DNA from 3 places in the Arthrobacter sp. Rue61a genome. Region 3 is predicted to be linked to each of the others. Evidence: riboswitches for the same ligand, from Rfam matches in the RefSeq annotation. Region 3 holds a riboswitch; each other region holds the start of a gene.
The links. A riboswitch is a leader RNA that binds a small molecule or an ion and turns the genes downstream of it on or off. The one in region 3 is predicted to bind S-adenosylmethionine.
Positions count from the first base shown of each region.

Region 1 (8,040 bases), 2.1 Mb from region 3:
GAGGTTGTCCGGCGGGGTGCTGGGGGAAATTTACTGCAAAGTACTTGAGACTACTGGAAAAAGTACTGCAGGGCACTGCGTCTCCTAGCCTACCGGCCTTTGGCCGCACCTCTCCGTGCGAAGGCTCCCTTGGGCCACGGCAACGTGGCCACGACGATCGCGGCGAGCGTCAGGACGGTACCCAGGACCGTGGGCAAGGCGACCACCGCGCCGGGACTGGGGATCACGACGTCGAGCACCAACGATCCCACCAGCTGCCCGGCAATCATGCCCAAACCGGTGATCAGGACGCCAAGGCTACGGACCAGCAGTGCTGCCAAGCCGATGAACAGGCAGCCCATGGGACCGCCAAGGTAGTACCACCACTCGCCGGGAAGCGGGTTTCCCGGCCCGGCCACAGCCAGCTTGATCATCCACGCAATCCACAGAATGGCTGACCCGGCAATGAAGTTGACCAGGGTGGCTGCGATGGGCGTCCCGTAATGGACTGTGGCGGTTCCGTTCATGGCCTGCTGGAAGCTCATGAAGAAGCCGGCAGCCAGCGGCAGGAGAACCGGCAGCACGAGCGATGCGATGTCGGCGTCGCCGCCAAACCGTGGCGAAACAGCCCAAGCCACCGCGGCAACGGTCAGGACACTGCCGAGGACCCGGACACCGGTGATAGCGCGTTTTCCTCCCGGACCGATGCCCATCCGGTCCACGAGCAGTCCGCTCAACGTTTGGCCCGTTACGGCCGCGACTGTGAACAACGCGACACCCAGCAGGGCAACCGTGAACGACTGGGCAAAGACGAACAACGCACCGATGGCGCCGGCCATGACATAGAACCTGGGAAAGCTGCGGTTCCGGACAGCGGGAATGATGCGCCGGAGCCCGGCCCTACCCCGGGGAGTGGCAAAGGAAATAGCGCTGATGAGCAGGAGTCCTGTGGTGAAGCTCACCACAGCCGCGGCGATTCCGTCGTCCAGTTTGGCCCCGAGGGCCCCATTGATCCTCCCTTGAAGCGGGATGACCAAGCCGGTTGCTACTGCAATAGGAAGGCCAATGACCAGTGGAAGGGCGGGACGGGGAGGAGACTGCGGCACCGTCACCACACTACTTCAGGCATCATTGCTGTATGAGCAACCCCGAAATTGAAGAGATCCCCATCCGCGACGACATGATCCGCCTGGGCCAGCTGCTGAAGCTCGCCAACTTGGTGGAGGACGGCGTTGAAGCCACGGAGCTCATCAAGAACGGCTTGGTCAAAGTCAACAACGAAATTGACGACCGCCGAGGCCGCCAACTCCACGTCGGCGATACCGTAACCGTCAACGGCCAGACGGTCCGGATCACCAGAGCCTAGTCAGTCAGGACTTTGTGGGTGAGGAACTCGCCCACGTGTCCGATCTCCTGCTGGTTAATGCCGTGCCACATCCCCGTGTAGAGCACTTTGGTGAGGTCAACGTGCTTGCGGACCCATCCCATGGTGTATTCGATCTTGTCCTGGGTGATGACGGGATCCTGCTGGTCACGGCCCCAGAACATCGGTAACGATCCGTCCAGTTCATCGTCCCGGAAGGCGGCGTCAGCACCGGCGTCGATCACAAAGCCTGAAAGCCCGACGACGGCGGCGAAGTCCGCGGGTCGGTAGCGGAGCATGGTGGTAGCCATCGCCATGCCCATGGAGAAACCGAGCAATGTCACTGACGAGTGGTTTGCTTTGACCGTGTCCAGCCATTCGAGCGCATACTCGGCTGCGTGCTTCACGGCTTCCAGCGAATAGTCGATGGACGCCGTGAGAGGGAACCAGGTGAAGCCCGGCCCCATGGGCATCGGTGCGCGAAGGGCGGCGACAACAAAGCCGTCGGGCAGCAATCCGGCCAGGCTGAAGAGATCGTCCTCGTTGGATCCATAGCCGTGAAGCAGGACCAGGAGCGGCTTGCCTGCACGCTCGGCTTCATCGTGGGACCACAGGACTACGGGGGCGGGAAATGTGGGTGCTTCAGTCATGGGTCCATTCTTGCAGTTACCCACAAGTAACAACCTACGGTGGCGTAGGGTCGCCGTCACGGTGCAGGATATGAGCGTGAGTGAGAACAATCCTTTACTGAAGCCGGGCGAGTCCATTCAAAAGCATCCTTGGAGCCGTTACGTGGCACTGGGTGACTCGTTCACGGAGGGCATCGGCGACCCCGAGCCCCGGAACCCGGGTGGTCACCGAGGTTGGGCTGACCGGGTCGCTGAGGAGCTGAGCCGCGGACAGGAAGACTTCGCCTATGCCAACCTCGCTATCCGTGGCAGGCTGCTGCAGCAAATCATCGATGAACAGGTGACGCCCTGCCTGGAATTGCAGCCGGACCTCGTGTCCATTTCGGCCGGCGGCAACGACCTCATCCGCCCCGGCGGCGATCCCGATCTGTTGGCCGAAAAGCTCGATGCCGCGGTGGCGCAGCTGGGCTCCGGCGGCGCCACCGTGGTGCTCTTCAACGGTCCGGATACTGCCGCGTCGGTCTTGGGGCGTATCCGCGGCAAAGTTGCCATCTACAACGAAAACCTCCGTACGGTGGCCGCCCGCCACGACGCCATCATCGCCGACATGTGGTCTCTGCGGCAGCTGGCTGATACCCAGATGTGGGACGCGGACCGCCTGCACTTCTCGCCGCTGGGCCATCACACCATCGCCATGATGGTCCTGGAGGCACTGAACGTCCAACACACGCTCGAGCCCCTGATGCCCAAGGCCCTTCCGCCGCGTACATGGCGCGAAGCCCGCTCATCGGACCTCGTGTGGGCTCGTGAGTACTTTGTCCCATGGGTCATCCGGCGGCTTCGGCACCGGTCCTCAGGCGACGGCATCACGCCAAAGCGTCCGACGCCGGGACCTGTCTTCGGCTCTACCGGCACCCTGCTGCCGCGCAGCTGACGTGACGCTTCTTCACTGCGAGGTCCGCCGTGCCGGGTGACAGCTCCCTGTCCGCGGAGACTATCAGGCGGACACGGCTACGGAGGCAGCAGTTGCGGGCCCCCTTTGCCGGAAATCCCGGGGACGTGGTCCGGAACCTCCTGGCCGTGCAGTCGCAAGAATTCCCCTATGCCAGATGGACCCTTGCTCAGAGAAGCTCCGCCAGCACTTCACCGATGGTCACGGCCGCAGACGTTGAGCAGGCTGTATCCGACGGGGTCATCCTGCGGACCCACATCCTCCGGCCCACCTGGCACTTTGTGCATCGGGACGATCTTGGCTGGCTGATGGGATTGTCCGCAGATCGCCTCCACCAGGGCAACAAAGGCATGTACCGTCAGACGGGAATCGATGAGGGGGCTGCTGCAAAGAGTGGCCGGATCCTGGCCGCTGCCGTGGCCGGAGGAGCCCACAAGACGCGCGAGGAACTCGCCGAAGTCTTGGTACAAGCAGGCTTCCCCGGAAAGGGCCTGGGGTTCATCTACCACCTCATGCACGCGGAAATCAGCCGGATACTGGTGAGCGGCTCCCCCGTCCGCTCCGCCGGAGGTGCCCTGAAACAGACATATGCCCTGTTCGAGGAACGCGTTCCCGGTTCGGTTCTGTCACCGCTGACTGCCGAAGCCCGCGAACAGGCCCTTGGACAGTTGGCACTCCGGTACTTCACCAGCCGGGGACCCGCCACGATCAAGGACTGTGCCGTGTGGTCCGGGCTGACCATGAAAGACGTGAAGCGGGGGATCGGCGTGTCTGAGGAGATCTCCCCCGGGAGCCTGGGCACCGTTCACTTCGATGGTCTGGAGTTCTATCTGGCCTCTGAGGAAGCGGAGGCTCTCACCAACGGCGACGATCCTTCAGCGATGGAGGACCCCGGGCTCCCCCGCCTGGACCTCATTCAGTGCTACGACGAATACGTGATGGGCTACTCACAGTCCCGGCACTTCCTTGGTGGAACGGCGCCATACTTCCCCGAGGACAACGGACCCATGCACGTGGTCCTGCTGAACGGCAGGTTGGCCGGATGGTGGCGCCACAGTTTCTCCGGCATGACCTGCGAACTCGATGTCCGAATGAACCGGCCGGCAACGGCGGAAGAACAAGACGCCTTGGAGGCCGAGGCGGATCGTTACGGCCGGTTCTTGGGCATGGAGACCACGCTGGTGTGAATTAGCCGGGCTGGTTCCGGGAGACGGGCCGCGTCCAGGTGGCAGGACTAAGCTGGGATGAGACCTAGGAGGCCTGCACTGTGAACAATCTGATCTTCTGGATCATCGTCTGCTCGTGGCTGATTCCACTCGGAATCCGCATGTACAACCGCTCCCGGGCGCGTCGGATCCAGAATGACACGTTCCGCGGCCCCGGGTACCCGCCGCAGAATCTGCCGGGCCCGGGGTACCCGCCGCAGAATTACCCCGGGTACCCGTCGGAGCCGATCGTCGTACGCCCCGCGGATGAGACACCGCAGGCCGGGCCGCCGTCGAACTCTTCGTCCCCCACGCCGTTTCCCGCAACGGGAAGCTCGCAGCCGCAAGGCTACCGTGCGCGCAAGCTGGCCGAGCTGGATGCGAAGTTCAGCAACGGCGAGATCGCCATGGAGGATTACATGAAGCAGCGCGGCGACATCATGAACGGCTAGGCCACCCTGAACGTGAGCCTGGTTTAGCCGAAGAAGGCTTCGCGGAGCTGCGCCGAGAGCTGGCCGATCTCGGTGAGGAAGCCATCGTGTCCAATCGGCGCCTCAATGAGGTGGACCGATACGTCTCCCGGGAGTGCCGCGGCGAGTTCCCGCGACTGTGCCGGGAAGTAGAGCCTGTCGCTGTCCACGGCCGCCACAAAGAACTCAGCCTTGGTGCGCGACAATGCCGCTTCCAACGTGCCGCGACCACGAGTGACGTCATGGGACATCAAGGCCTCGGTAATGGCGATGTAGCTGTTGGCATCGAAACGGCGGACCAGCTTTGTCCCCTGGTGGTCCAGGTAGCTTTCCACTTGGTAGCGCCCGCGCTCCCCCAGCACAGCAGCTGTCAGCGGCGTCTCCTGGTGCTGGGCTTGCCGGCCGAAGCGGAAGTCCAACTCCAACGCTGAGCGGTACGTGATGTGGGCGATACGTCGGGCCAACGCCAAACCATGCTCAGGCGCGGCACCGCCGTAGTAGTCGCCGTGATTGAAGTTCGGGTCCTGCCGGATGGCCAGGGTTTGGGCCTGCGCGAAGGCAATCTGCTCGGCCGTGCTGTAGGCGCCCACCGAGATCACGGCGCAGCGCTCCACCCGCTCGGGGAACGTCACGGCCCACTCGAGCGCACGGGCGCCGCCCATCGACCCACCCAACACGGCGTGCCAGGAGTCGATGCCCAAAGCATCGGCAAGGCGTGACTCAGCCACCGTGCTGTCGCGCAGAGTGACCAACGGGAAACGAGAACCCCAGGGCTTGCCATCGGGTGCTGCTGATGATGGGCCGGTGCTGCCGTAACAGCCGCCCACGATGTTGATGGAGATGACGAAGAACTTGTTGGTGTCGATGGTGGCACCTGGTCCAACAAGTTGCTCCCACCAGCCTTCTTCATCCGTGGCGCCGCGGGCTACGTGTGTACTGCCCGTGAGCGCGTGCTGGACGAGTACGGCATTGGATGCGTCGGAGTTCAGCTGCCCCCAGGTCTCGTACGCAAGGACAACGTCGGGAAGGAATCCGCCGGCTTCAAGTTCCAGCGGCCCTATGCCGGCGTACTTGACGATTCCGTCTTCTTCTCCGGATTTTGGAAGGGCTGTAGCAGTAATGGTCATTCCTTTGACACCTTAACCTCGCGCTTGCCCGTCGCCTTGCGTGCGAACAGGCCAGGTCTTCACCCGGGGCACCCCACCGCGGAGGAGGGTTGCCGGCCAGCAAGCCGGGGCTGTGTGCTGGCACTCATGACCTAATACGAAGAGTCTAGGAAATACAGGGCGGTTCTGGCGAAGAATGTGACAACAGTGTGACGGTTTGGGGTGCCTTCGTTCACGAATGAGCACCCTGAACTGCCGCCCGGCGAATAATCGTCGACGCGGGCGGCAGTCGGGCTGAGACTTTGAACCGCGGCGTTAGGCGCCCTTCGCAGCCCGGAAACCGGCTTCGAGGTCGGCGATGATGTCATCCACGTTCTCGATGCCCACGGACAACCGCACCAGGCCGGGGTTGACGCCTGCAGCCACCTGCTGCTCCACCGTCAACTGACTGTGCGTAGTGGACGCCGGGTGGATGACCAGCGAGCGGACGTCACCGATGTTGGCAACGTGCGAGTGCAGCTCCAGTCCGTCCACAAAGCGCTTGCCCGCTTCTACGCCGCCCATGATGTTGAAGGCAACAATGGCGCCCGTGCCCTTGGGGCCGTATTTCCGGCCCCGGCTGTACCACGGGCTGGATGGCAGGCCCGCATAGGCGACCGACTCGACGTCGTCGTGGCTTTCAAGCCACTCAGCCACCTTGGTGGCGTTGGCAACGTGACGCTCCACGCGCAGGCTCAAGGTCTCCAAACCCTGGGCAATGAGGAAGGCGTTGAACGGAGACACGGCGGAGCCTAGATCGCGAAGCAACTGGACGCGGGCCTTGAGGATGTAGGAGAGGTTGGCGCCCAGGGCGCCGTCCTTGCCGAGATCCCGGGCATAGACCAGTCCGTTGTAGCTGGGGTCCGGGGTATTGAACCCAGGGAAGCGCTCCGGGTCCTTGCCGAAGTCGAAGTTGCCGGAGTCCACAATCACACCGGCGATTGCTGAACCGTGACCACCCAGGTATTTGGTGGCCGAGTGAACCACGATGTCCGCGCCCCACTCGATGGGACGAATAAGGTAGGGCGTTGACAGGGTGTTGTCGACGATCAGGGGCACACCGGCCTCGTGAGCGGTGCGGGCGATGCCCTCAATGTCCAGCACGTCCTGGCGGGGGTTGGACACAACCTCGCCGAAGAACAGCTTGGTGTTCGGCTGGACGGCGTCACGCCACTGCTCCAGATTGTCGGGGTCCTCCACGAAGGTGACCGCAATTCCGAACTTCTTCAGCGTGTGCGCCAGCAGGTTGTACGTGCCGCCGTACAGGCTGGGGCTCGCCACGATGTGGTCCCCGGCCTCAGCGATGTTCAGGATGGCGAACGTCTCCGCGGCCTGTCCGGAGCTGAGCAGAAGTGCCCCCAGGCCACCTTCAAGGCTCGCGACCCGCTGCTCCACAACATCCTGCGTCGGGTTGCCGATCCGGGTGTAGATGGGTGCAAGCTCCGCCAACGCGAAGCGGTTGGCAGCACTCTCGGCACTGGGGAACACGAAGGACGTGGTCTGGTAGATCGGAAGCGAGCGAGCTCCGGTGGCGGCGTCAGGCTCTTGGCCTGCATGGATCTGGCGGGTTTCGAAAGACCATCCTTGGGACATCGGGTTCTCCTGTTCGTAACGCATGGGTTTGGCAGGCAATGTGGTGCGGTGTGAGCTGGGGCCAGTCTAGGAACTGTCCGGAAGCTAAGACAGCTTTATGACGCCGGTGGAATCTACAGGTCTCTTAGCGTCCTTCCATGACGCTCATAGCGAAAGTTACGTACATCCCACCTTAGTTAGGCTTGACTTAGCTGAGACCCTGATCACAAAGTGCCAAGATGAAGCCATGCGCATGGATCACGTCTCTTACGCCTGTGAACGAGATGGCCTTTTGGCCACTACCGAACGAATTTCCGCGGCATTGGGAGTGGACGCTGTCCGGGGCGGAGTGCACCCGCGCTTCGGTACCCGGAACATGATCATTCCCCTTGCGGATAACAAGTACCTGGAAGTGGTGGAGGTCCTGGACCACCCCGCTTCCGACAAAGCACCCTTTGGCCAGGCCGTCCGCGCCCGTTCGGCTGCAGGGGGCGGATGGATGGGCTGGTGCGTCGCCGTTGACGACCTCGCCCCCTTCGAAGACCGCCTTGGCCGCTCCGCTGTTCCGGGCAACCGCAAGTTCCCTGACGGCCGCGAATTGGTGTGGCAGCAGATCGGAATCCTCGGCCTGATCGCCGATCCCCAGGTACCGTACCTGCTCAAGTGGGAGGGCGACCCCTCACTGCACCCGTCCAGGATCTACGAAAGCGACGTCAAGATGTCCA
Region 1 is NC_018531.1:1,515,225-1,523,264, reverse strand. It holds gene ARUE_RS06985 (DMT family transporter) at 90-1,094, opposite strand; gene ARUE_RS06980 (RNA-binding S4 domain-containing protein) at 1,118-1,345, shown strand; gene ARUE_RS06975 (alpha/beta hydrolase) at 1,342-1,992, opposite strand; gene ARUE_RS06970 (SGNH/GDSL hydrolase family protein) at 2,063-2,905, shown strand; gene ARUE_RS06965 (winged helix DNA-binding domain-containing protein) at 2,935-4,110, shown strand; gene ARUE_RS06960 (hypothetical protein) at 4,191-4,580, shown strand; gene metX (homoserine O-acetyltransferase MetX) at 4,604-5,725, opposite strand; SAM riboswitch class IV at 5,741-5,857, opposite strand; gene ARUE_RS06950 (bifunctional o-acetylhomoserine/o-acetylserine sulfhydrylase) at 6,020-7,360, opposite strand; gene ARUE_RS06945 (VOC family protein) at 7,563-8,040, shown strand, end outside.
Region 1: it holds a riboswitch for S-adenosylmethionine, as region 3 does, so the genes downstream of both, metX (homoserine O-acetyltransferase MetX) here and ARUE_RS19000 (DUF1737 domain-containing protein) in region 3, are expected to answer to the same signal.

Region 2 (8,040 bases), 1.6 Mb from region 3:
CAGGTCCACGATGAACGTAAAGAGCTCGTTGGCTTCACCCACCCGGGCGTCTGGGGCGTCCGAACTGCTGAGACGGACCGGGACGCCGATACGCGGCCGAACAACTTCTGAACTCTTCATGCTTCATGATGCACCGGATCAAGGCCCGGCACACAAACGGCTGCACCACTACGCTGAAACCATGAACCGCTCCGGAGCTTTGAACCCGAGTCCGCGAACTCTCGACGTCGAAAGCGTGGTCCACTTCCACCAGCTGGTGAGTGCAGGGGCCGGCTCCATGAACGGCTGGCACGCGCAATCGCTGGACCTTCGGGGCCACTCGCGGGACCTCAAAGCCTTGAACCCCCAAGGTGCGATTTTCCTGGGGTGCACTTTCGACGACGGGGTGGAGGAGAGCCTCCGCCGGCGGGGAGCGCTCATCTTCCCCAAGCTTCACAATGTGCCGTTCAATCCCTACCGCGGCGGCGTTTACACGGCCAGCGAACTGTATGAGGGCATCGCCGTCACAGAGTACGAATCCACCCTGGATGCCCGCGTCTACCAGTGGAGCATCCTCCCCGGGCAACGGGGCAGCCTGGACGCCACCCTCGCAGCGGCCCTGCACGACCACGCAATCGGCGACGCCCTGGACGAACTGCTGGACCACGGGGCACTCGCCGGGACCAAGCTGGTGGGTGTCATGGGAGGACATGCCGCGCAGCGCGGCACCAAAGAATTCGCCGACGCCGCAAAGCTGGGACGGTTGCTGGCACAGGCGGGCTTTACGGTGGCCACGGGCGGGGGTCCCGGCGCCATGGAAGCCGCCAATCTCGGCGCCTACTTGAGCGGACTGCCCGACGCCGACTCCATCGTCGCGCTTGAGGATCTCGCCGCTGTGCCCGGGTTCAGGCCCTCCGTGACGGCTTGGGCGCGGCAAGCAGCCGCCGTCGTCGAACGTTATCCGGACGGCACCCCGACGCTCGGCATTCCAACATGGTTCTATGGTCATGAGCCGCCCAATCTCTTTGCCACGCACATCGCCAAGTACTTCGCCAACGCTGTCCGCGAGGCCATCCTGCTGGAGCTCTGCGACGGCGGCATTGTGTTCCTTCCAGGCGCGGCCGGAACGGTGCAGGAAATTTTCCAGGACGCGTGCGAGAACTACTACGGAGCCCCGGAGACCATCACACCTATGGTGTTGGTAGGGCGCGAACACTGGGAACGGACTTTCCCTGCCTGGCCCATGTTGCAGAGCCTCGCCGCGGGGAAGCCCATGGCGGACAAGATCTTCCTGGTGGACACCGTGGAGGATGCGCTCGCGGTGGTAGCCGGGTAAGTGGTGGCCGGCTAGCCCCTTAGAAATCCTTGCTGCAAGGACCCGTGCCCAGCTGGGCGAGCCCTGTCCGGTCGCCTGCGGCGAATCCGCGGACCCAGGACGCTTGGTCGAACATGAGTTGCCGGGGATCGTCCACGTGGTCCAGGCCCAGGAGATGTCCCAGCTCATGCATGATCACAGCCACGCCGATCTCCTCTCCGCTGGGGGCGTCCACGATCTCCGCGAATTGTGGCGCATCCAAGGACACGGTGCCTGTCACATAGGCCTTGTAACCGTTGCTGAGGCCAATGGAGGAGCTGCCACCAAGGCCCACGGTCTGCCCGGTCAGACGCGGAACCTGCTCCGGTGTGCTCCAGGCAATAAGCACGGGCGCCCAGCGGTCCCCGTACCTTTCGGGCTGGTATCCGGGCCTGGTGGGGGAGGGAACTTCGGAACTGGGTCCGTCATAGATGAACTTCAATCCCGTGGCTTCGCTGGCCTGTCTCACGGCTTCCTCCACCAATGGCTGCCAGGACGGCGGGGCCAGGTCCGAGTTGACCACGTAGTGGATGGGCCTGCAGGGAGAGTAGGCCAGCGGGGTTCCGTCTTCCTTGACGGCCAGGAACTTGTACGAGGAACTGGTGCGGCCCAGTGGTCCCGGCGTGCCGAGCGGCGCGTCGGCTTCCTCGAGTCCCGGGATCGGGTCCTGGCGTTGGCCGAACGGTACGAGCCCGGGCCGGGGTGCCTGGCTCTGTGTGGCGGACGATCCGTAGAGGAGGTGCTGGAGTTCGCCGCTGAAATAGGCTCCTGCGCACACCAGACCGAGCACGCCGAAAAGGAACAGGATGGCCGCGATGCTGCTGTGCTTGATCGGTGGCCTGACCGGGGGAGGCTCCGGTGGGCGCGGGGTATGCGGAAGGTAACTCGGACGAGGGGGATCGTGGTCCGGCCACTTGGGCGACCCATAAGGTTCCATGGAACCCCCTGACGTGGAGGCCGCGACGGAAGGTGGGGCGCCGCCGTCGGCCGTATTCGCCAGCATAAGTCCCACTCCGCCGGGAGTCCATGCCGCGAGTGCTTGGCGTGCGAAGGCGCTTAGATGTCCTTGCGGCAGGGCGCCGAGGCAAGAAGGTACAGGCCGTTCAGGTCGCCCGCCGCGAGTCCGTCGGGTGCGCCGATCTCCGGGTACATGAGTTGGATCGGATCATCCACGTGGTCCAAGCCCATCACATGGCCCAACTCGTGTTGCATGACTGCCAGGACGTAGTCGGCCCCGCCGGGACTGGCCAGCAGTTCCGTTACCTGCGGAGTGTCCAGCTCCAAGCTCCCGGTGATGTAGCTTTTGGGGCCCTTGTTGAGGGAGTACATGGTGCTGCCTCCGGTCCCGATGACGTTGTCGGCCAGGGCCGGTGCCTCCACGGGTGTGGTCCACGAAATCAGCAAGGGAGCCCACCGGTCACCGTATTTGGACGGCTGGTAGGGTTCGCGCCGGTCTACCGGCACCTCGTCCGTGGTGCCATCGTTGACGAACTGGATGCCGGACGCAGCGGATATATTCGCCAAAGCGGTGGCCAGCAGGTCATCGGAGCCGGCAGGTGCGGACGCGTTGTTCACGACGTAATGAAGCGGACGGCAGGGCGAATAGCCCACCGGAGTGCCGTCGTCGTTGGTGGCCAAAAACTTGTACGAATCGTTGGTGGTTCCCGGCGCCGAAGGGGAGGCCAGCGGGGCGTCCGCTTCCTCACGTCCGGGCGGCGGTGCGTCAGGGGCGCGTGCCGGTTCCGCTTCGCCCGGCCCGTCCTGCGGTGAACCCGGAACGCTGACGCCCGGGAACAGCGCGGTGATGCGAGGGTCGCCCTGAAGGAATCCACTCACCAGGACGGCGACGACGGCGGCAATGACGGCCATGAGGACGCCGCGGAGAATACGCACGGCTGTTCCAGTGCGTCGGTGCCTGGGCGCACGCGTTGCTTCCCGCTCCGGGTCCACGGTTCTCCATTCCTGATGCCCTGGTCACGCGGGGCAGCGCGGAGGACGAACCAACATTACGGTCTCCGGACCGAGCCGTCCAAACTTAGACGATAGCCGCGCCGAACGCCAGACCCAGCCCGTACGTGGCCGCCGCCGCTCCCAGGCCAATGGCAAGCTGCCGCAGCCCGCGGCTCAGCGGCGAGGTTCCGGACAACAACCCGACGACGGCGCCAGTCGCCAGGAGCGCGATGCCCACCAGAACGCCGGCCACCAGCAAGGCGGCGATGCCCGTCATGCCGAAAATGAACGGGAGGATGGGCACGATGGCGCCCGAGGCGAAGAAGCAGAAGCTGGACATCGCAGCGCCCCATGCTGAACCCACGGACTCGTGGTCGTCAATGGGTGGCTTCTCCGGCTGCAAGGAGAGGCTTGGGTCGCAGTCGCAGCTGAACAGTCCCATGCGCTCGGCAGCGCGGTGCTCCGCGGCTTCGCGCGTCATGCCCCGGGCCAAGTACACCAGGACCAGTTCGTTGTGCTCGATGTCCAACGACGGCGCCGCGGTCAGAGTGGCCTGCGTGGGCAAAGTGGCATTAAGGAGTTCCCGCTGTGAGCGGACTGAGACGTATTCGCCCGCACCCATGGACAGCGCACCGGCCAGGAGACCCGCCACGCCACTCATGAGCACCACGGGGCTGGGCACTCCGGTTGCGGCCATGCCCATGACCAGGGAAAGGTTGCTGACCAGGCCGTCGTTGGCGCCAAAAACGGCGGCGCGGAACGTTCCGGAGAGCCTGTTGCGACCACGCGTGGCAAGGCCCCGGACTACTTCTTCGTGGATTTGTTCATCTGCCACCATGGCAGGCGTCGCGGCAGGTTCGGTTCCGTACGGGGAGCGGCCTTCAGCGCGCTGCGCAAGGGCGAGCACAAACACGGAGCCGAAGTTACGGGCCAGGAAGCCCAGGAACCGGCTGCGGCTGGACGCTGCCTTGGGCATTCCGGCGTGCTCGCCAAGGAGCTTGAGCCAATGGGCCTCGTGCCTGCCTTCGGCCTCGGCCAAAGCGAGCAGGATTTGGCGTTCTTCGCCGTCGCGCCGCTGGCAAGCTCCCGGTAGACGGCGGCCTCGGCACGCTCATCGGCCAGGTACTGGCGCCACCGGCGGATGTCCGCGTGCGAGGGAGGCACGGCTGCTGATTCGGGGGCTGCTGAGCCGGGGGTGGGGTCCGGAGCTGGGCTCGACGAACTGTGGGATTCCTGGTGCATCTGCACTTTGTCTCCTGTGCTGGGTGGGGTAGTTGCGGCCCCATTGCACGCCCCACACTACCGCTTATCCGCGCCGATTTTTGGCTGGTATTCCTCACCTGGAATGTTCGGTGCACCGTAATTTCCTTGACCCTTGCCCGTGCCGGTGCTCAGATGGAAGGACAGGGACGGGGCCTTCCCGCCACTGGATTCTGCATTCGGGTCAACGGGCCGAACCGGCCCACGAGACGGAGGTTGCACCATGAACACCACCGAATCACACGCCAACTACCCGGAGCGGACAACCATTGAGTCCGACCCGGCCTACGACTACGCCGAAGACCAGGAAGTGGATGAGCCCTGGGTTGAGGAAGTGGACGCCCCCGAGGACGACGAACGTGTGGTCCCCCTCGACGAAACCGAAGAATTCCGCGACGAGGATGAGGAAATCTAGGATGGATAGTCGCGGCTCAGTGTGAAGTGACGTTGGAGGCCCGCCCGCTTCCCGACGGCCGCAACAGTCACCGTCAGCGTCCTTGACGCCTCACACCAGCGCGTCGGCAGTATGGCTTTGGCCAATGCTTGCGCGATCAGCTGCGGCTCGGGATATGCGAACTTCCCTGTCCGGGCCTTTGTCGTGATGGTCACCGTGCCAAGGAAGAGGTCGACGGCGGGAATCACCGGGACCGTGGGCGTTTTCGCCGGGGTTCCTGGTGCTTCCAGGATGCTGGGTGTTTTTGGGGTGCTTGCTGCCGGGGTGGTATCGCCTTGGTACGGCAAGGGACTGCTCCTTGGGAGAGTGCTCTTGCCCGCTCGGTTGTCTCTGGTCCGGGACGGGCCGCTTCCTCATCCGAACCACCCGTGAACATGGGGTTGGTGTGTGGCCAGTCGGAGCTTGGCACCACATCTCTTGAAGCTGGGACCACCCTATCCCATGGCTGCCCGGACGACCCGTTGCGAGGCCCGTTCTGCGCCCTGCTTTGCGCGCTTTGGGGTGGTCTTGCGTGTAGAGCGGGCCTTCCAAGGGGTGGGCGTGCGTTGTGGGGCCTGGTTTGTTGTGGGGCCTGCTTTGCGCGCTTTGGGGTGGTCTTTGCGTGTAGAGCGGGCCTTCCAAGGGGTGGGTGTGTGTTGTGGGGCCTACTCTGCGCACTTTGGGGTGGTCTTTGCGTGTAGAGCGGGCCTTCCAAGGGTGGGGGCATAACGCAACGGCGGCGCCGCCCCGAAAAGGGGAGGCGCCGCCGTCGAACTTTGTTTGTTTCTTTGTGCCTGCCTAGGAAGCCGGCGTGGTGAGCTCTTCCTCTGCCACGCGGGTGCCGGCCACACGGTCCGTCCACGCCTTCATGACGGCCGGATCGGTGGGCTTGCTCAGCAGCGAGACCACTACGTACACCGCAGCCGAGGCGATCAAACCGAAGTAGATGGGCTCGTTGGCGTAGATGCCGTCAAGAGGAACTTCGGCGTTGATCTCGAGGATGATCATGGTGCCCAGGGTTATCACTGAACCGGCCGCCATGGACCATGCTGCCGCGATGCCCGTTCCGCGCTTCCACACCAAGCCACCGATGATGGCTACCAGCAGGCCGCCCACCAGGATGTCGTAGGCGATGGTCAGAGCGGCCACAACGTCCTTGGTGGAGATGGCGATGATGATGGCCACGATTCCCAGTCCGAGGACCCAGTAGCGGTTGGCCTTGACGTCGTGCTCAGGGTTGTCGGAGTCGGACGTGTCCACCTTCTTGCCGAACCAGCTGGCAACGAAGGGCATGACGTCGGCGCGGGCAACGGTGGCGGCAGCGATCAGTGCGCCGGAAGCCGTGGACATCATGGCGGCGACAGCTGCAGCGAGTACCAGGCCGCCGATGCCGATGGGCAGGAGTCGGGTAGCCACTTCGGCATAGACGTCATCCTTGGCAGCGATCTCCACACCGGAGAGGGCCACGCTGGCAGCCATGCCGATCAGGGCACCGGCGAAGCCGTAAAGGATGCAGTAGACGCCAGCGGTAGCGCCGCCCCAACGGGCAACCGTGGGGGTCTTGGCGGTGAAGACGCGCTGCCAGATGTCCTGGCCGATCAGGAGGCCGAGTGTGTAAACGACGAAGTAGGTGATGATCGTCTGAAGGCCGATGCCACCGATGTCGAAGAAGCTCTCATCGACGCGGGCGCGGATGCCGTCGAGGCCACCAGCAGCGTTCAGTGCGAAGGGGAGCATGAGGAAGAAGATTCCCACCGTCTTGATGACGAACTGGACCTGGTCGGCCAAAGTGATGGACCACATGCCGCCGATGGTGGAGTAGACCAGGACGATTGCGCCGCCGATGGCGATGGCGAGCCAACGCTCCCAGCCGAAGAGGACCACGAAAATGGTGGCGTAGGCGCCGGTGGACGTGGCACACAGCATCAGTGTGTAGGCCAACATGACGATGCCCGAGGTCTGGGTTGCGGTGCTGCCGTAGCGGAGAGTCAGCATCTGGGAGACCGTGTAGATCTTGAGCTTCTGGATGGTTCCGGCGAACAGAAGGCTGAGCAACAGCACGCCTGAGCCGATGGCCACCACCAGCCACATGCCGGAAATGCCGAACTTGTAACCGAGGCCGACGCCGCCCACGGTGGATGCGCCACCGAGGACCACTGCGGCCATGGTGCCGGTGTAAAGGAAGGGTCCCAGGCGGCGGCCGGCCACCAGGAAGTCGCTGTTGTTCTTGGTGCGGGACTTGCCCCACCAGCCGAATGCCAGCATGGCGAGCAGGTACACCACCACGATTGCGATGTTTATAGCCGAAGATTCCATGAACGGTCCTTGGAGCTGATGCACGGAGGTTGGGGTTTTCGACGATACTCCTGCGAAGCGTCGAAGTCTCTGTGCTGACGATTGGAGATTGGGGATGTGTTGTATGCCTCACAGACAACACTTGTTGCCTATGAGGATATGTTGTGATGGGAGTAACAGTCAAGATCCTTTGGTCATGCTTCCGCGTATTCTGGCGTTCTTGGCCTGTCTCCCGGCTACTATTGCTCCAATGACAGGGCCACATGACAGGCCTGAAAGGTTCGTGAATGAAGGCTCTACCCGTTGAACCGAGCAATATCCCAGTTGCCATCGGTTCCAGAATCCGCGCAGCCCGGCAAGCGCAGCGCCTCACCATCGAGCAAGTGGCGGATGCTACCGGATTGACCAAGGGCTTCCTCAGCCGTGTGGAGCGGGACCTGACGTCGCCGTCGGTTGCCTCGCTGGTCACTCTGTGCCAAGTGCTTTCCGTCTCCGTGGGCGACTTGTTCGCAGCTCCGGAGACCCACCTGACCAAGCGCGACGACGGTCCCCGCATTTCCTTGGGCGGCCAGGGCATCGTGGAGCGTTTGTTGACCGCCCGCTCCGAGCGTCGCTTGCAGATCCTGCAGGCAACCATTGAGCCGCGTGGTCGCGGTGAAAACGAGCTCTACGCCGTGGACTGCGACGTAGACGTACTGCACGTGGTCAAGGGGCGGATCAAGCTCATCCTGACCAATGAAGAGTACGACCTCGAAGAAGGGGACACCCT
Region 2 is NC_018531.1:1,068,242-1,076,281, forward strand. It holds gene ARUE_RS05040 (gamma-glutamyl-gamma-aminobutyrate hydrolase family protein) at 1-120, opposite strand, end outside; gene ARUE_RS05045 (LOG family protein) at 182-1,315, shown strand; gene ARUE_RS05050 (matrixin family metalloprotease) at 1,335-2,336, opposite strand; gene ARUE_RS05055 (matrixin family metalloprotease) at 2,390-3,226, opposite strand; partial or broken gene ARUE_RS05060 (VIT1/CCC1 transporter family protein) at 3,369-4,525, opposite strand; gene ARUE_RS05065 (hypothetical protein) at 4,767-4,958, shown strand; gene ARUE_RS05070 (hypothetical protein) at 4,955-5,284, opposite strand; SAM riboswitch class IV at 5,301-5,420, opposite strand; gene ARUE_RS05075 (sodium:solute symporter family protein) at 5,775-7,292, opposite strand; gene ARUE_RS05080 (helix-turn-helix domain-containing protein) at 7,559-8,040, shown strand, end outside.
Region 2: it holds a riboswitch for S-adenosylmethionine, as region 3 does, so the genes downstream of both, ARUE_RS05070 (hypothetical protein) here and ARUE_RS19000 (DUF1737 domain-containing protein) in region 3, are expected to answer to the same signal.

Region 3 (8,040 bases):
GGAGTACCAGAGCAGCCCGGGAAGTTCCTCCTGTGCAAGGTCCGATTCCCCGGAGGCCGCAGCCTGCAAGTGGCGTGCCCGAATAGCTCGTTGGGGCGGATACAACTTGGCGATGCGCCGTTCACTGGAGATTCCCACATGCGCCAAAGCCAGCCGCAGCCCCTCAAAGGCGAGCGCCAGCTGCATGGGCTGGAAGTTCCCGCCGGACACCATGTGCCCGGATTCGACATCAACCAGGGGATTATCCCCACGGCCGTTCAGCTCCACGTCCAAGGCCGAAGCAAGCTGCCCAACAAGCGATCGGAAAGCCCCGTGCGTCTGCGGTGCGGCCCGGAACGACAACGCGTCCTGCACCGACACCTCCGGACGAACATCTTCCAACCACCCGCCGCTCAGCAGGCGACGCACAGCAGCAGCCGAGTCCCGCTGCCCGTCCACAGCCTTGGCCGCCTGGATTGCCGGCGAAAACGGGCTGAGGTTCCCGCCGCCGTCGTACCTTGCGATCGTCTCCAGCGAGAGGGAAAGCGCGACGTCGGCCAGCTCGGCCAAGTGCTGCAGCCGCAGCAATGCGAGGGTTCCAACGCCCACCGAATACGCGTTGGCACTCACCAAGGCGAGGGCCTCCCCCGGGGCGAGGACAAGGGGCTGGAGGCCGGCGTCGGCGAGCGCCTTGGCGCCGGGGACCAGCGTGCCGTCCGCGTCGAATGCTTCACCTTCACCGATGGCAACGGCGGCGACGGCGGCAAGCTGGGTCAGGTCCGATGAACCCACCGAGCCTTCGCGAGGGATGGCGGGAAAGACGCCGCGGTTGAGCAGTTCCGCATAGAACACTGCAGTTTCCGGTCGCACACCGGAACCGCCGCGGCTGAATCCGATAAGCCGGGTGAGGATCACGGCGCGGGCAGCGGCGCGGTCCAAAGACGAACCCACTCCGCTGTTGTGGTACCTGACCACCTGGACTTGATAGGCCAGGAGCGACTTCTCCTCCACAGCGGTGTCGCGGCCGGAACCGAGCAAGGTGTTAAGTCCATAGACCCGCTGGCCGGAGGCGGCGGTCGACTCCACGATTTCCCGCGAGCGGCCTATCAAGGACAACGCATCTGGGTTGAGTTTCACATGAAACGTCGGATCTTCAGCCGCCAGCGCCACGTCCGCGGGGCGCACCGGAGCCGTTCCGATCAGGAGGGTTGGCGTTTCATGGGAGACCATCAGAAGTCCAGGAGGTTCTGCCGGAATCCACCGTTGCCGTAACTCTTCCTCAACAGGCCGCGCCGCCGCAGTTCCGGGGTGAGTTTGTCCAGTACACCGTGCACGGTCACTGGGTCCACAAAGCCGGAGAAAAGAAATCCGTCGCCACCTACGGCCGAGCCTGTTTCCTCCAGATAGTCAGCGATTTCGCCTACAGTGCCGATGATCGAGTCGCCTGCTCCGCCGCTGCGTGCCTGGAGGATTTGGCGCAGCGTGGAACCCGGAGGGGCAGCTTTGGCGAAGTGTTCCAGCGTGCCTTGGTTGCTGTTGGTGCTCAGCTCGGGAAGCGGGGCGTCGAGGTCGAACTGCTTGAAGTCGATGACGGAGAGGTAGGAAATTGAGTTGAGCTGGCTGTCGATGTCTCGCTGGGTGAGTTCCCGCCGCTGCGCCCGCAGCTCCTCTGCCTCGGCTGTGGAACCAACAACCGTGGGTTTCAGGACAAAAAGTACCTTGACGTCGTCGGGCTTCCTCCCCGCCTTGGCGGCTTCGGCGCGGATCGAATCCCGGTAGGACTTCATCCCGTCAACGCCACGCGCCAGGGCAATGGCCACGTCAGCATGGCCGCCTGCGAATGCTTTGCCCCGGGGAGAGGCACCGGCCTGCACCAGCACGGGTTCTTCCGGCAAGGGCGCCGTGTTCAGCGGTCCCCGGACCTTGAAGAAGTCGCCCTCATGGTTGATCGGGTGCACTTTGCTGTGGTCTGCGAACACTCCCGCCTCAACATCCTCAAGCACAGCAGCAGGTTCCCAACTGCGCCAAAGCCGCCTGACGACGTCAACGAATTCCTCCGCTTTCTCGTAGCGGAGGTCGTGTTCAATCTGCTGATCCAGCCCGTAATTCTGCGCTGCGAGATCACTGCCGGAGGTAACCACGTTCCAGCCAAGCTGGCCTTCCGAGAAGTGCTGCAGTGTGGCTAGAAGCCTGGCGGCGGTGAAGGGAGGGTAGAAGGAAGCGCTGACCGTGGGCACGATCCCCAGGTGCTCCGTGGCGGAGAGAAGGTACGGAACCAGCGCCAACGGATCATGCTTTGGCGCGAAAGACGCGTGGGCCAATGAGACCTCAGCCGTACCGCCATACGTGTCCGGAACAGTGAGGGAATCCTCGATGATGAACAGGTCCAGCCCGGATCGCTCAAAAGCGCGCACGGCTTCCTGGTACAGGGCGGGTTTCTTCCAGTCGTAGCCCAAGCCGTAACCAGGAGTGCCCCAGCCTTGGACTCCGAAACCGTGGCCCACAAACCATCCAAAGTGCAGCATGGGCTTGAGTGTAGAACTGCTCTGTCCGTTCACCGCGACCTGATTTCATGCGAAGTTACAGGGGGTCGTACTGCGTCAATTATGCTCCCGGGGCGTCACATTTGGGTGGGACTCATGAGCGATCGAATTTTCCACATACGGCGGGCTCCTTGTTCCGCAAACAGCATGGGTCGGGAATGATCGCTGTATGAGTTCACCCACCCGCACCTCCGCCAAGGACCGGCTTTCGGGCGTCTGGGCGCTCAAGGGATACAAGCGCGAATGGCTGCGGCATGACATCGTGGCGGGCGCTGCGTTGTTCGCCTTACTGGTGCCAGCCGGCATGGCCTATGCGCAGGCGGCCGGCCTTCCTCCCGTCACCGGACTGTACGCAACGGTGGTCCCGTTGCTGGTTTACGCCATTGTGGGGCCTTCCCGCATCCTGGTCCTCGGACCCGACTCAGCCCTAGCCCCCATGATCGCCGCCGCCATTGTGCCGCTGGCAGCTGGCAGCAGCGAAAAATCGGTGGCATTGGCCGGGCTGTTGGCTGTGCTGATCGGGGTGATCATGCTGGCCGGTTCTGCCCTGAAACTGGGAACCATTACCGGCCTGCTGTCCAAACCCATCCGGCTCGGATACCTGAACGGAATTGCGTTACTGGTGCTGTTGTCGCAGCTACCGGCGTTCTTCGGGATAGAGGCCGACGGCGACATCTGGGAGAAGCTCGCGAAGGTCACCACCGGGGTGCTCGGCGGTGGCGTCAATGTCACCGCCCTGCTGCTGGGTAGCGGTTCCCTTGCCCTCATTTGGATCCCGCGGCTGCTGAAGTGGAAGGTACCCGGCGTCCTGCTGGCGGTGGTCGGCTCTTGCGTTGTTACGGCGGTTTGGGGCCTGAACGACGACGTGAAGGTCACCGGAGTCCTGCCGCAGGGCCTCCCGATGCCCGCACTCGGGGGCATCGGCTGGGCTGATGCTCTCACGCTGCTTCCCGCTGCGGCAGGGATCGCCCTCATGGCCTTCGCGGACACCGGCGTCCTATCCCAAACATTGGCGGCCAAGGAAGGGAAGAAGGTCTCGGGAAACAGGGAAATGGCGGCGCTCGGGGCAGCCAACGCGGCCACCGGACTGCTGGGCGGATTCCCGATCTCCGGCAGTACCTCCAGAACCCCGGTGGCCGTGGATGCTGGTGCCAAATCCCAGATGACCGGCGTGGTGGGTTCCGTGCTGGTGCTGGCCTTCATGCTGCTGGCTCCCGGAGTGACCGAGTACCTGCCCTCCGCAACGTTGGCCGCCGTCGTCATCGCCGCAGCCATTGCCCTCGCGGACCCCGCGGGCGTGAAGCGGCTCTTCAGCATGAGCCGCAGCGAATCTGTGGTGATGCTGGCCGCGTTCCTGGGCGTCCTCACCGTTGGGGTACTGCAGGGAATCGTGGTGGCCATTGCGTTGGCGCTTCTGGACTTCGTGCGGAGGGCCTGGGATCCGTACCGGACAGAACTCGGTGCTGAAGAAGGGCTCCCTGGCTATCACGACCTTGAGCGGCACCCCGATGGTGAACGCATCCCGGGACTTCTCATCCTCCGCTTCGATGCGCCGCTGTTCTTCGGTAATGGGCAGGTACTGGCGGCCTTTGTCCGGGAGCAACTTGACGAGGCACCGGATGAGACAACAGATGCCATTACCCACGTCATCCTCGCCGCGGAGCCCATCACCGGGATCGACACTACGGCGCTGGACGACCTCGTCACTTTGGATGAATGGCTGGCAAGCAAAGGCGTGGACCTCGTGTTCGCCGAACTGAAGGGACCTGTGAAAGACAAGTTGATCCATTTGGGCACAGCGGCCCGCTTTACGCCCGACCACTTCTTCCCAACGGTGGGCGCGGCAGTGCGTGCGCTGAAAAACGAATAAGGGATGAGCCGCCGATTACGCAACATGACGGCCCCGCAACAGCCCGCAAGTGCGGCCCGATGCCCGTGGATGTTACGTTTTTCTTGAGTAATGAGCACCAGCGCAAAGCCCTGACTTGCTGGTCGGCAACCCTCTCTCCGGCGGGGTGCCTCAGGTGACTACTCGGCGTATCGACAACTCGTACTGCAAGCGTGACTGAGGAGCACCAGCAATGCCTGAACCCACTGAAGAAAAACTCTCCTACCGCCTGATTACAGGCCCGGATACCCGTGATTTTTGCGAGCGCATCCACAACTCGCTCGCAGAAGGTTACGTGCTCCATGGCAGCCCGGCCGCCACGTTCAACGGCACCGACGTGATCGTTGCCCAAGCCGTTGTCCTGCCTGCCGCGATCGCCAGCGCGGATGCTGCGGTAGCCAACGCCGTCGATCAGCTGGAAAACTACGACGACGAAGAAGCATTTGAGGGCCACGCATGAGCTACGCAGGTGATCTGACCCCGCAGGACGCGTGGGCCAAGCTTCAAGAGGGCGCCATCCTGGTGGACGTCCGCACCGAGGGCGAATGGGCCCACATCGGCATCCCCGATACCAAAGCCACCGAGAACGACCCCCTGTTCATCCAGTGGAACCTGGCTGGCGGCATTCCCAACTCCCGTTTCATCGAGGATCTGCAGCAGCAGGCACCCGAAGACGACGGCGTTGAGCTGGTGTTCCTGTGCCGTTCCGGCCAGCGCTCCATCTCGGCCGCAATCGCCGCAACCCAGGCCGGCTTCACTGCCTACAACGTCCTTGAGGGCTTTGAAGGCGAACCGGACCGCTACGGCGAACGCACCGTTAACGGGTGGAAGAACCGTGGCCTGCCGACGAATTTGGGGACCGAGTAAGTGACTTTCAATCCCGACGCCGCTGGCTGGAGCCCTGACACCCAAGCCGTCCGCGGTGGCCTTGACCGTACCAATTTCCAGGAAACGTCCGAGCCCGTTTTCCTGAACTCCGGGTTCGTTTACGAGTCCGCAGCCGCCGCAGAGCGAGCCTTCACCGGTGAGGACGAACGCTTCGTCTACTCCCGCTACGGCAACCCCTCCGTGGCCACGTTCCAGGAGCGGCTGCGGCTGCTTGAAGGAACCGAAGCGTGCTTTGCGACGGCGTCCGGCATGTCCGCTGTCTTCACCGCTTTGGGTGCCCTGCTGGCTGCCGGCGACCGCGTGGTTGCCGCCCGCTCCCTGTTTGGCTCCTGCTTCGTGATCCTCAATGAGATCCTGCCGCGCTGGGGCGTGGAGACGGTATTCGTGGACGGCCCGGATCTGGAGCAGTGGCGTGAAGCCCTCTCCGAACCCACCACCGCGGTGTTCTTCGAGTCGCCGTCCAACCCGATGCAGGAGATCGTCGATATCGCTGCAGTCAGCGAACTGGCGCATGCCGCCGGGGCGACTGTCGTGGTCGACAATGTCTTTGCCACTCCGCTGCTGCAACGCTGCGGTGAGCTGGGCGCCGACGTGATCGTCTATTCCGGCACCAAACACATCGACGGCCAAGGGCGCGTCCTTGGCGGCGCAATCCTGGGCACCAAGGAATTCATCGACGGCCCGGTCAAGCAGCTTATGCGGCACACCGGCCCTTCTCTGTCCGCGTTCAACGCCTGGGTGTTGACCAAGGGCTTGGAGACCATCGGGCTGCGCGTGAACCACAGCTCCGCGTCCGCTTTGAAGATCGCCGAGTGGTTGGAGCAGCAGCCTGCCATCAGCTGGGTCAAGTACCCGCTGCTGAAGTCGCACCCCCAGTACCAGCTCGCCGCGAAGCAGATGAAGGCCGGCGGTACGGTGCTGACGTTTGAACTCTCGCCTTCAGCCGGTCGTTCAGCCAAGGAGGCAGCCTTTGCGTTGCTTGATGGCCTCAGCGTGATCGACATTTCCAACAACCTGGGCGACTCCAAGTCCCTCATCACGCATCCGGCAACCACCACCCACCGGGCCATGGGGCCGGAGGGCCGCGCGGCCATCGGGCTTTCTGATGGTGTGGTGCGACTGTCCGTGGGACTTGAAGATGTGGGCGACCTTATCTTGGATCTGGAGAAGGCCCTCAAACAGGTCTAACCTTGCTGCCATGAGCGGGAACCATCCGTATCGCCGTGCCGGAGCAGTAATTGTCGCCGGCACGGTGGTGTGGTTCGTCGGAATCTCGCCGGTCTCACGCGTCTACATCACCCCCGACGACGCCGAGCGCCTCCGCATGCTGCAAGCCGGCCAACGCGGCTGGATCACGGGGCAGCACCTTACCGCGGCAGGAACAGTTGCAGTGCCTGTGGGATTCGCAGCCTTCGCCCGTTCCATTCCGGACTCGGGCACCTCACACAGGAAGGCGAAGAAATGGGCTTATGGCGCTGCAGCCGCACTGCTTGCCGGCGCCCCGCTCTTCGTTTCCAGTCTTGCCCGGCGGGCTTCCGATATTGAGGGGTTCGCCTACCGCCGTGGATCCAACGCGCCGTTCCTGGCCTATTCCGGGCTGCATGTTGTGGCGTTGGCCGCGCTCGGCGGGAGCCTTCTATCCTTGCCTGTCAAACGATGGATCGGGGTTACGGCTGCGGCCTCCGCGCCCATCTACGGCGCCATCCTCGTGGCCAAGAAGGACATTCCGCCGTTCGCTTTCTACCTGATTGAGGGACTCGCGGGCGCTTACCTGATCGCGTGGGAGCAGCCGGAAGAACGTGAGGCCTAAGGTCGCCTGACCCGGGTCAGCATGGGCGCCGGATCCTTATGAGCATCGGCGGCAGCACCGCGCACAGTCACCTTCGCAGCATGCCCGACGACGGCGGCCAAGGCTTCGTTGGTGAGCGGACTCCCCAGCTGGGTTTGACCGTCGTGCTGCCTTTTGTTGTAGCGCACCGCGGTTTCCCGTTGCTCGTGGGCGCCGTTGCCCCGGTCCAGTACGTCCGAAATCCCTGCTTTGACGAGCTCCAACTCACCTTGGTCGTCCAGTACGGGGCTCAGATAGTCAACCAGCGCCCACACGACATCCGCTGCTGGTTGCGGTAGGAAGTCTCCGAAGTCCAGGAGGTCTCCGCGCAAACCCGAATTGCTGGCCTGCCAGCTCGCCATTCGCAGGAGGGCCGTTGGCACCGCGGTGGGTTCGACGCCGTCGAGCATTTCCAAGGAAGCAGTCTCCACCAAAGCCCGCACCAGCACGGCGATCAGTGCGGCGTCCTCGGCCCGGAGGCAGACATCGGCGACGCGGACCTCCACGGTGGGGTGGTTACGGGAGATGCGTGCGTCGAAGTAGATCATGCCTTCGTCCATGATCACGCCCGTTTCCAAAAGACGCTTCACGATGCGTCGATAGGCAGTCAGCGAACCAAATACGGATGAAGGGCCGGATGTGGGCCAGCGGTTCCAGGCCTGGGTGCGGTAGCTGTCGAAACCCGTGGGAAGCCCCCGCCAGTAAGGCGAATTGGCGGTGAGGGCCGTCAGGACTGCGAGCTTGTCCCGGATGTGGTCCAGCACCACCACGCCTTCCTCGGGCGACTCCACCGAGGTGTGCACATGGAATCCGCAGGTCAGCTGCTCTGTGGCAATGATGCCGAAGCGATCCAACATCGCGGCATACCGGGGGTCCGGGGTGGTGTGGGTGTTGGAGGCCAGTGGAGACGTGGC
Region 3 is NC_018531.1:4,161,128-4,169,167, forward strand. It holds gene ARUE_RS18985 (aromatic amino acid ammonia-lyase) at 1-1,209, opposite strand, end outside; gene ARUE_RS18990 (NtaA/DmoA family FMN-dependent monooxygenase) at 1,209-2,537, opposite strand; gene ARUE_RS18995 (SulP family inorganic anion transporter) at 2,692-4,392, shown strand; SAM riboswitch class IV at 4,479-4,590, shown strand; gene ARUE_RS19000 (DUF1737 domain-containing protein) at 4,604-4,870, shown strand; gene ARUE_RS19005 (rhodanese-like domain-containing protein) at 4,867-5,277, shown strand; gene ARUE_RS19010 (O-succinylhomoserine sulfhydrylase) at 5,278-6,486, shown strand; gene ARUE_RS19015 (hypothetical protein) at 6,497-7,108, shown strand; gene ARUE_RS19020 (glutamate--cysteine ligase 2) at 7,105-8,040, opposite strand, start outside.